Regions from separate parts of the Rhizobium sp. AN5 genome, predicted to be linked through region 4. Evidence: riboswitches for the same ligand, from Rfam matches in the RefSeq annotation. Region 4 holds a riboswitch; each other region holds the start of a gene.
What was found. Region 4 has a riboswitch for cobalamin ahead of nrdH (glutaredoxin-like protein NrdH). Riboswitches for the same ligand answer to the same signal wherever they lie in the genome.
Positions count from the first base shown of each region.

Region 1: linked by a shared signal. The riboswitch ahead of CRP02_RS25405 (DUF1636 family protein) and the one ahead of nrdH (glutaredoxin-like protein NrdH) in region 4 are both predicted to bind cobalamin.
Region 2: linked by a shared signal. The riboswitch ahead of bluB (5,6-dimethylbenzimidazole synthase) and the one ahead of nrdH (glutaredoxin-like protein NrdH) in region 4 are both predicted to bind cobalamin.
Region 3: linked by a shared signal. The riboswitch ahead of CRP02_RS03335 (DUF1852 domain-containing protein) and the one ahead of nrdH (glutaredoxin-like protein NrdH) in region 4 are both predicted to bind cobalamin.

Region 1 covers NZ_OCMJ01000004.1:2,618,400-2,620,596, reverse strand. The annotation lists gene cobO (cob(I)yrinic acid a,c-diamide adenosyltransferase) at 1-487, opposite strand, end outside; cobalamin riboswitch at 615-830, shown strand; gene CRP02_RS25405 (DUF1636 family protein) at 985-1,371, shown strand; gene cobW (cobalamin biosynthesis protein CobW) at 1,368-2,197, shown strand, end outside.
Region 2 covers NZ_OCMJ01000004.1:1,428,466-1,430,662, forward strand. The annotation lists gene CRP02_RS19535 (DUF2865 domain-containing protein) at 1-41, shown strand, start outside; gene bluB (5,6-dimethylbenzimidazole synthase) at 111-827, opposite strand; cobalamin riboswitch at 925-1,111, opposite strand; gene CRP02_RS19545 (TolB family protein) at 1,285-2,115, opposite strand.
Region 3 covers NZ_OCMJ01000002.1:513,662-515,858, reverse strand. The annotation lists gene CRP02_RS03340 (hypothetical protein) at 1-547, shown strand, start outside; cobalamin riboswitch at 769-982, shown strand; gene CRP02_RS03335 (DUF1852 domain-containing protein) at 1,085-2,062, shown strand; gene CRP02_RS03330 (methionine synthase) at 2,087-2,197, shown strand, end outside.
Region 4 covers NZ_OCMJ01000004.1:2,721,677-2,723,873, reverse strand. The annotation lists gene nrdE (class 1b ribonucleoside-diphosphate reductase subunit alpha) at 1-593, opposite strand, end outside; gene nrdI (class Ib ribonucleoside-diphosphate reductase assembly flavoprotein NrdI) at 581-979, opposite strand; gene nrdH (glutaredoxin-like protein NrdH) at 992-1,213, opposite strand; cobalamin riboswitch at 1,469-1,693, opposite strand; gene CRP02_RS25880 (nucleoside triphosphate hydrolase) at 1,826-2,197, opposite strand, start outside.

The sequences.
Region 1 (2,197 bases), 100 kb from region 4:
GATCGGATCTACGGTTGGAAAGCGTTTCGACGACCTCTTCCAGCGGCAGGTAATCGTAGCGGAGCGCAATGTTCAGTTCGTCGAGAACCAGCAATCCGATCGTCTCATCAGCCATCAGTGCTTTCGCTTCGTCCCAGGCCTTTTTAGCTGCCGCGACATCGCGCTTCAGGTCCTGCGTGTCCCAGGTAAATCCCTCGCCCATGGTGCGCCATTCCACCCTGTCGCCGAACAAAGTCAGGGCCTGCTGTTCACCCGTCGACCATGCGCCCTTGATGAATTGGACGACGCCGACCCGCCGCCCTGTGCCGAGCATGCGTAAAGCAAGACCGAAAGCGGCCGTGGATTTGCCTTTGCCGGGGCCGGTATTGATCATCAGCAGACCTTTTTCGATGATCTTTTCCGCGACTTCGGCATCCTGAACCGTCTTGCGGTTGACCATTTTCTGCCGGTGGCGTTCGGCTTCGCTGTCGCTGATATCGCGTGTCATCGCGTTTTCCTTCTCGTCCAGCGGCGCGGGACCGTATGCCCCCGCCATTCGGAGCGGCGACTATACTCAATTTGCCGCACCCGGCAATCGACAAGCCGGCAGCATTGACCGTCACGCCCGTTCAGCCTAAGGGTAAGGCACTGACGGTCTTTTCCCGGCAACGGGAAAAGCTAAGAGGGAACACGGTTCCACCCCATACCGGGTCATTCCGTGGCTGCCCCCGCAACTGTAAGCGGTAAGCCCGCGCTGTGAAGCCACTGGACCATAAAATTGGTCCGGGAAGGTGGTGCAGGGTGTTTTAAAGCCGCAAGCCAGGAGACCTGCCGTTTCAGGAAAAAACGTCTGCCGGGCGGGGTGCTCCGGTCAGCCGGTCGAATTGATTTGCAGCCGCGCTTTTCAGTGCGCTGTTTTCGACATCCGCACCCCGATGAGTTTAAAGGCGCGGAAAGCGGAACGGTTTGGATATTACCACAACATCTTCTTGTGCGGACGGGACAATGGAAGTCAACACAGCTTCCGGCGTGGTCGTTTTTGTCTGCCGAAGCTGTCGCGACGACACCGATCCCAATGCGGAGCCGCGCCCCGGCACCATCCTTGCGGAAGCTGCCATAGCAAAAGCGCGTGACTCCGGCATCGATGTTCGCTCCGTCAATTGCCTTGCCAATTGCAAACGCGGCCTCAGTGCCGTGCTGCGCGGTGCCGATGGCTGGTCCTATGTATTCGGCGGGCTGACGCCCAACGATGCGGAAGACCTGCTCGAGGGCGCGCAAATGCTGGCCGCCTCCTCAGATGGCCTGATGCCCTGGCGCGGCCGCCCCGACACATTGAAGCGCGGCATGGTGGCGCGCATTCCCCCATTCGATTTTACCGAGGAGAGATCATGAGCACCCTTCTGGACCGCGTTCCCTGCACCATCGTCACCGGCTTTCTGGGGGCTGGAAAAACCACGCTGCTGCGCGGTCTCCTCGAAAAGCTTGATGGCAAGCGGCTTGCCATCATCGTCAACGAATTCGGTGATATCGGCATCGATGGCGATATCCTCAAGGGATGCGGCATTGAAAGCTGCCCAGAGGAAAACATCGTTGAGCTGGCCAATGGCTGCATCTGCTGCACGGTGGCGGATGATTTCCAGCCAGCAATCGAACAGATTCTGAGCCGCCAGCCGAAGGTGGAGCATATCCTCATCGAGACCTCCGGCCTTGCCCTGCCCAAGCCGCTGGTGCAGGCATTTCAATGGCCGGCCATCAAGAGCCGCGTGACGGTTGACGCTGTGGTAGCTGTCGTGGATGGCGCTGCCCTTGCCGAGGGTCAGGTGGCGCATGACATGGAAGCACTTGCCGCCCAGCGCGCAAATGACGAAGCGCTCGATCACGACGATCCGGTCGAAGAGGTTTTCGAGGACCAGATCGCCTGTGCCGATCTTATCGTGCTGACCAAGGCGGATCTGCTCGATAGCGCCGGTCTGGACAAGGCGAAGGCTCATATTCTCGAGCATTTGCCGCGAGCCGCAAAGATCGTCGTCGCCTCGAATGGCGCCATCGATCCGGCCGTGCTGATCGGCCTTGGTCTTGCGGTTGAAGAGGATATCGAAAACCGCCGCACCCATCACGATGGTGAACTCGACCATGAACATGACGATTTCGACAGCTTCGTCATCGACCTCCCGGCCGTGACCGATCCGGAAGCGTTGGCGGCTCGTATCGCCGAGAC
Region 2 (2,197 bases), 1.3 Mb from region 4:
TGAAAAACCCGGCGCTGAAGGGCATTCAGCCGCAGCAATAGCTCCTATCAAGCACCCGGTATGGAGTTGGCAACGCTCTGTCTCACTCACAAGACGGTCGCGTCTTCTCTTTACCGCCCACCCCAGCGATTGCGAAACACCAGTTCCTCCAGCGGCACGCGCTGGCGCCAACCCTTCACCGCCAGTTCCGGCTCGGTATAAAGTGTATCGACGCGGCCGAGGCATAGCCAGGCGACGATCTCGATATGGTGGGGGATTTCCAGAATGGTGCGAATGTCGCTGTCGTGGAAAATGCTGACCCAGCCGACGCCGATGCCTTCGGCGCGCGCTGCAAGCCAGAGGTTCTGGATGGCGCAGACGGTGGAATAGACATCGGTGCGCGGATTGTGGGTACGGCCCAGCACCACCTTGCCGCCACGCGTCGGATCGCAGGTGACGCAGATGCTGAGCGGCGCCTTGCGGATGCCCTCAAGCTTGAGGCTGCGGTAAAGCGCCTGCTGCTCCCCCTCGAACATCGCCGCCGCCTCGCCATTGGCGCGGCTGAAGGCAACCCAGGCTGCCTGCCTGACCGCACCGTCAGTGACGAGCGTGAAATTCCACGGCTGCATGAAACCGACCGAGGGCGCGGAATGCGCCGCCTTCAGCAGGCGCTCGACCACATCTTCCGGCAATGGATCCGGAAGGAACTGATCACGCACATCACGGCGGGTTTCGATCGCACGGTAGATCGCCTCTCGCTCCCCCTCGGAAAACGGGTAGGCGGGCGAAAGCGCGTGATCAAATGCATTGCCGTCGAGCAAACTGGTCGCGAGTGGATCGGTCGGCATCGTCTATCCCCAACAATGCTGGCGCGCTGCCACGAAAACCGGCTCCGGTTTTCGCCTGCACAACGCGCTGCTGCAACAACCCGCCGCCGTCCACGCGGTCTGGTCTATCCTGTCAGGCCGGTCTTCTGACTCGGCTTCATCCGCCCGCTTTCGCCTTCCCGAATGGATTCAGTGGCATCTAGAAAAAGGGCATCCGCCTCACAGCGCTGGGCACGTTCCGGTCTTGCACCGGATTCCCGATTCTCCCGCCGTAAAAGGCGGGCACCTGACGAAGACGCTTATGAGCAACAAAGCTTGCAAATACAAGTATCTTGCGCAGTGATGCGGCAATGTGACCGTGGCCACCTCACCTGCGTTATTGCGGCCTTGAGCCGGAATTCCAACCAGCTCAGCTCTTTCGGCTGAAAAGCGGCCTTTCGCCGCGCAGACGCGCGCCGGCTGAAGCACCCCTACCGCATCACCAAACGGGAAAATACCGCACATAAGCGAACTCATCCCCGTCAGGTGACCAGTTGGGCGAATTCATCGTTCCCTGCCCGCCGAAAAGGTCAAACAGCGTTTCGGCATTGCCGCCATCCATATCCATCAGCCGCACGCGCACGTTGAGGTCGCGCGGATGGTCGAAGACATCGGCGTCATAAGAGACGAAGACGACCTTGTCACCGTTGGGGGACGGATGCGGGAACCAGTCGCCGTAGGCGCTGTCAGTGATACGCTCGACGGCCGAGCCATCCACCCGCACGCGCCAGATCTGCATCTGGCCGGTGCGGCTGGAGTTGAAATAGATCCATTCTCCATCCGGCGAATAATCCGGCCCGTCATTGCGGCCCTCACCACGGGTAAGGCGTGTCTCAACGCCGCTGTCTATGTCCATGGAATAGATATCGAAAACCTGATCGCGAATGCCGCAATAGGCGAAACCTTTCCCGTTCGGCGACCAGCCGTGCCAGTAGGACGGAAGGTTCTTCGTCATCAGCCGCGGCGTTCCGCCCGTCGATGGCAGCAAATAGATGGCGCTCTTGCCGAACTCCACCTTGTCGGAAATGGCATAAAGCGAACCGTCAGGCGAAATGCCGTGGTCGTTGTTGCAGATTGTCGCAAAGCCGGTATCGACCTTTTCCGGCGAAGGGTCGCCGGCAAGTGACAGGCGGTAAAGCAGGCCATCGCAGTTCAGAAGCAGATATTTCCCGTCCGGCGACCAGTTCGGCGCCTCGAACAGCTCCGGCGTCTGCCAGACCACCCGCATCTGCCGGGTGCGGATGTTGAAGATTTCGATGGAACTGCGCATGCTGCCTCCCGGGCCTGTCGATCGTCTGGCGTGGAGCGTTGAATGGCACAAACATTCCGTTTGCATCCACCACCGCCGTGAT
Region 3 (2,197 bases), on a different contig from region 4:
CTGGCAGGCGATGCGGGACAAAACACGCAAATTTCTTGATGCGATGTGGAATGAGCAGCAGGGACGGTTTTACGTCGGCAGCCTGCCCGGAAGCGACACACCCAACTCGAGCCAGTCCGGAATAGATTCCGAGCTCTGGCCCATTCTCGCCGTGCCGGAGTTTCGGGGCCGCAGTGGGCGTGTTCTGCACTGGGTTGATCGGCATTATGCGGTCGCGGGAGGTTTTGATTTTAACGACGATCGGGATGGTGTGTGGCTGGAAGGTACGGCCCAGGCCGCGCTGGCATTTCAGCAGGTCGGCGATGCCGAGCGGGCCGAGGCGCTGCTTGCCACCATCGCCGCACAAATATCTCCCGATAACCTGATCTACGCGACAGTCGGGGACGAACTGACGACCGGGCTGATGATCGGGCCGACCTCGACCTTTGCCGACTTCAAATATTTCAGGTTGCCGCATGTCGGGGCCACTGCCTGGGCAATCCTTGCAGCGAAAGGCTGGAACCCTTTTCTTAGAAAAAGCGGTTGTATTCGTCTTTGTGAGGGATAACTGTCCGTCTCGGCGGCAGCAGGAGGATATTGCTCCAGGCCGTTGCGCCGGAGATTGAAAACTGGGACGCATGACGCTGCTGAAAGCGGCGAAAAGCGTAAAACCGCAACGTTGACTGCCGCGCCGAATGCAATCTATTCGGTCGGAACCGGCGATGGAAACGCAGACTTAAGGACATAAAGATATCGTTATATGATGTTGACCGATGACGTGGCTTACAATATGGTCATCACGCCTAAGGTTCCCCAGTCGTTGCACGCAACGTGCCGGGGCTAAGAGGGAAGTCGGTGCTCCGTGTCATGCGGAAAAGCCGACGCTGCCCCCGCAACTGTAAGCGGCGAGCTGAAGTCCAATATGTCACTGGTTTACCCCGGGAAGACGGACGGAAGTGATGATCCGTGAGCCAGGAGACCTGCCTTTGGTGAAATAACGTCCACGGGCGGGGTGTCCCAGTGTGCCGTAGCAAAGGCTGCATTGTCGCGGCCTGTCTTGCTATGCGTCCGCAGACCCATGCCCCCAACTTTATAGGGGCACAACATGTCTCAGACCTGCATTTTTACGATCACGAGCGTACCCTTCGATGAGGACTATCGTCCTTCAGAAAATACGCGCATCACCACCAATTTCGCCAATCTGGCCAGGGGCGAAAAGCGGCAGGAAAACCTGCGCAATGTCATGCGCATGATCGACAGCCGCTTCAACGCCCTCGCGCACTGGGATAATCCCAAATCGGACCGATACTCGGTCGAGTTGGAGATCATTTCGGTCGACATGAGCTTCGATGTCGCGGGTGAAAAATTTCCCCTCATCGAGATACTGAAGACGACGATCATCGATCACAAAACCAGTGAACGTATCGACGGCATTGTGGGGAATAACTTCTCCTCCTATGTGCGAGACTACGACTTCAGCATTGTGCTGCCGGAGCATAACAAGAGCGTTCCTGCCTTCAGCATTCCGGCCGACTTCGGCGACCTGCATGGAAACCTGTTCAAGTCCTTTCTGCGGTCGGATGCCTACCGCTCGCACTTTCGCAAGCCGCCGGTCATTTGCATCAGCGCCTCGACCAGCAAGACCTATTACCGGACCGAAAATCATCACCCCGTGATGGGCGTCGAATACCGGCAGAATGGGTTCTCGTCCACCGACCAGTATTTCGGGAAAATGGGATTGCAGGTTCGCTACTTCATGCCTGCATGCAGCGTTGCGCCGTTGGCCTTCTACTTTGTTGGGGACTTGCTGGGCGACTACTCCAATATTGAGCTAATCGGCGTCATCAGCACGATGGAAACGTTTCAGAGAATTTATCGCCCCGAAATCTACAATGCGAACGCAGCAGCCGGGACATTTTACCAGCCCAACCTGAAGCACCAGGACTATTCGCTGACCCGGGTCATTTACGATCGCGACGAACGAAATCGCTTGGCGGTGGATCAGGGTAAGTTCACCGAAAAACACTTCATCAAGCCATACCGCGCCGTCCTTGAGCAATTGTTTGCTCACCGCCCCGCCTGAGCATCACTTAGAAGAGGTCCCATCGTGAAGAAACTTCTCCCCACATCGACCGCTGGCAGCCTGCCGAAACCCTCCTGGCTTGCGCAGCCCGAAAAACTGTGGTCGCCCTGGAAGCTGGAAGGCGAGGAATTACTG
Region 4 (2,197 bases):
ACACGCAGCAGAAAACACGAAACCAGTTCACCGCGGCTTTTCTTGCCGGCGTTGAGAAAGGTCGGGGTTGCCGGCTGGAAGCGGCCGGAAATGATTTCATCCATCAGATCGCGGGCAAGCTGTTCGTCGCCACGCGCCAGAGCCAGCGCCACCATGCAGACGCGGTCCTCATAACGCTCCAGGTAACGCTTCCCGTCGAAGGTCTTCAGCGTATAGGACGTATAATATTTGAAGGCGCCGAGAAATGTCGGAAAACGGAACTTTCTGGCATAGGCCTCGTCGTAGAGGTCACGGACGAAATTGAAGGAATACTGGTCCAGCACCTCCTGTTCGTAATATCCCTCGGTCACGAGATAATCGAGCTTTTCCCTGAGATTATGGAAAAACACCGTGTTCTGGTTGACGTGCTGGAGGAAATATTGCCGTGCCGCAAGGCGGTCCTTGTCGAGCTGGATCTTCCCGTTTTCATCGTAAAGGTTCAGCATCGCGTTCAGCGCGTGATAGTCCAGTCCCGCGTCCAGGTGTTTCTGCGCGGCGGTTACTTGTTGTTTGGCATCCGTGTTGCGCACCGCGCTCGAGGTCAGCGTGTCCAAAATCGTTCCAATCCATGATTGACGTTGGCGACATCTTCCTCCGTGCCGAGAAGCTCGAAGCGGTAGAGAAACGGCACCGCGCATTTACGCGACACGATATCTCCGGCGGATGCGAAAGCTGCGCCAAAATTCGTATTTCCCGCCGCGATGACGCCGCGAATGAGATTTCGGTTTGAGGGCTCGTTCAAAAACCGGATAACCGGTTTCGGTACCGCTCCTTTCATGCCGCCGCCCCCATAGGTGGGGGTGACGAGAACATAGGGCTCCGACACGTGAGGAACGTCTTCCTCGGCGCCGAGCGGCAGGCGAAGCAATCGTCGCCCCAGTTTCTGAAGGAAGCGATGAGTGTTCTCAGACCGGCTGGAATAATAGACGATCAGCCCCATCGCACCGCCTCCTCAGCTGATCGAGCCAATCATGTCCGGACGGAAACCCGCCCAATGGCGTTCGCCGGCAACAACCACGGGAACCTGCATGTAACCGAGGCCGCGAACGCGATCGAGGGCATCCGCATCTTCGGAGATATCGACGATCTCGTAGCTGACGCCGATGCGGTCAAGCGCACGATAGGTGGCAGTGCACTGGACGCAGGCGGGTTTGCTGTAAACGGTGACGGTCATTGTTTCCTCTTTCGAAGCCGCCTTTACGCACGGCTCAACATTGCCCGCCTGCAATCGAAAGCGGGTGGCGATGGTTCTGTCATTCTGGCGAGGCGCGCGGCTTAGGCCGCGTAAGATCGCTGTCTACGCCGACGAGCGTAGAAACTCATAAAAATGCACTGGCATGACTTCACCCCGAAGCTTGTTCTGGAGGGGGCAGAAAAGGGCGCACGCAATTCATTTGCGTCATACACCTTCCTTCCGGACACCCCGCCCGTGGACGTTTTCGCTCAAGGCAGGTCTCCTGACTTGCGGGTCAAAACATCCATTCCCACCTTCCCGGAGCTTTTAGCTCCAGTGGCTCAAATCGGAACGATGCTCACCGCTTACAGTTGCGGGGGCAGTTTCGGCATTGCTTCACCATAATGGTGTTGCGCACCGAATTCCCGTCTTAGCTCCCGACGCTTGCGAATCGAAAGAACCTTGAACACCACATATAGTATATGAGGAATTTTTTTCGTCAATAATTAGACATGCCAAAGCCCCACCCTGTGGATCAAAAAGATTCAACACATGGTCAACAAAGGCTTAACGGTAAATGTTCGATGCCGCCTACGGACGGAAGCGGCGGGTTTATTCCCAGATATCGATGCGAATATCGGCGGGGCGGGAGTTCTCGATTATCCGCTTTCCGTTGGGAAGATCGTTTTCGAAAAGTTTGGCGTGAATCTCAGTCGCGTCGAGACCATAGCCCTGCCATCTATCCCGCAGGCGTTCCTCGAGCACCGCAACGGATGGGCCTACGAAGATGGTAAGATCGAAGCTGCCGGAAAGCTTCGTCCACGGCGCCTCGTTCAACAGCAGATAGTTGCCTTCGGCAAGGATGAAGCGTGTCTCGGGCGCGATGGCGCGAGCGGAGGCAATGGCTATTTCGCGGGAGCGGTCAAAAACCGGGACAAGAACTTCCTGCCCGCCCTGACGAACTGCGGAGACGACATCAAGAAA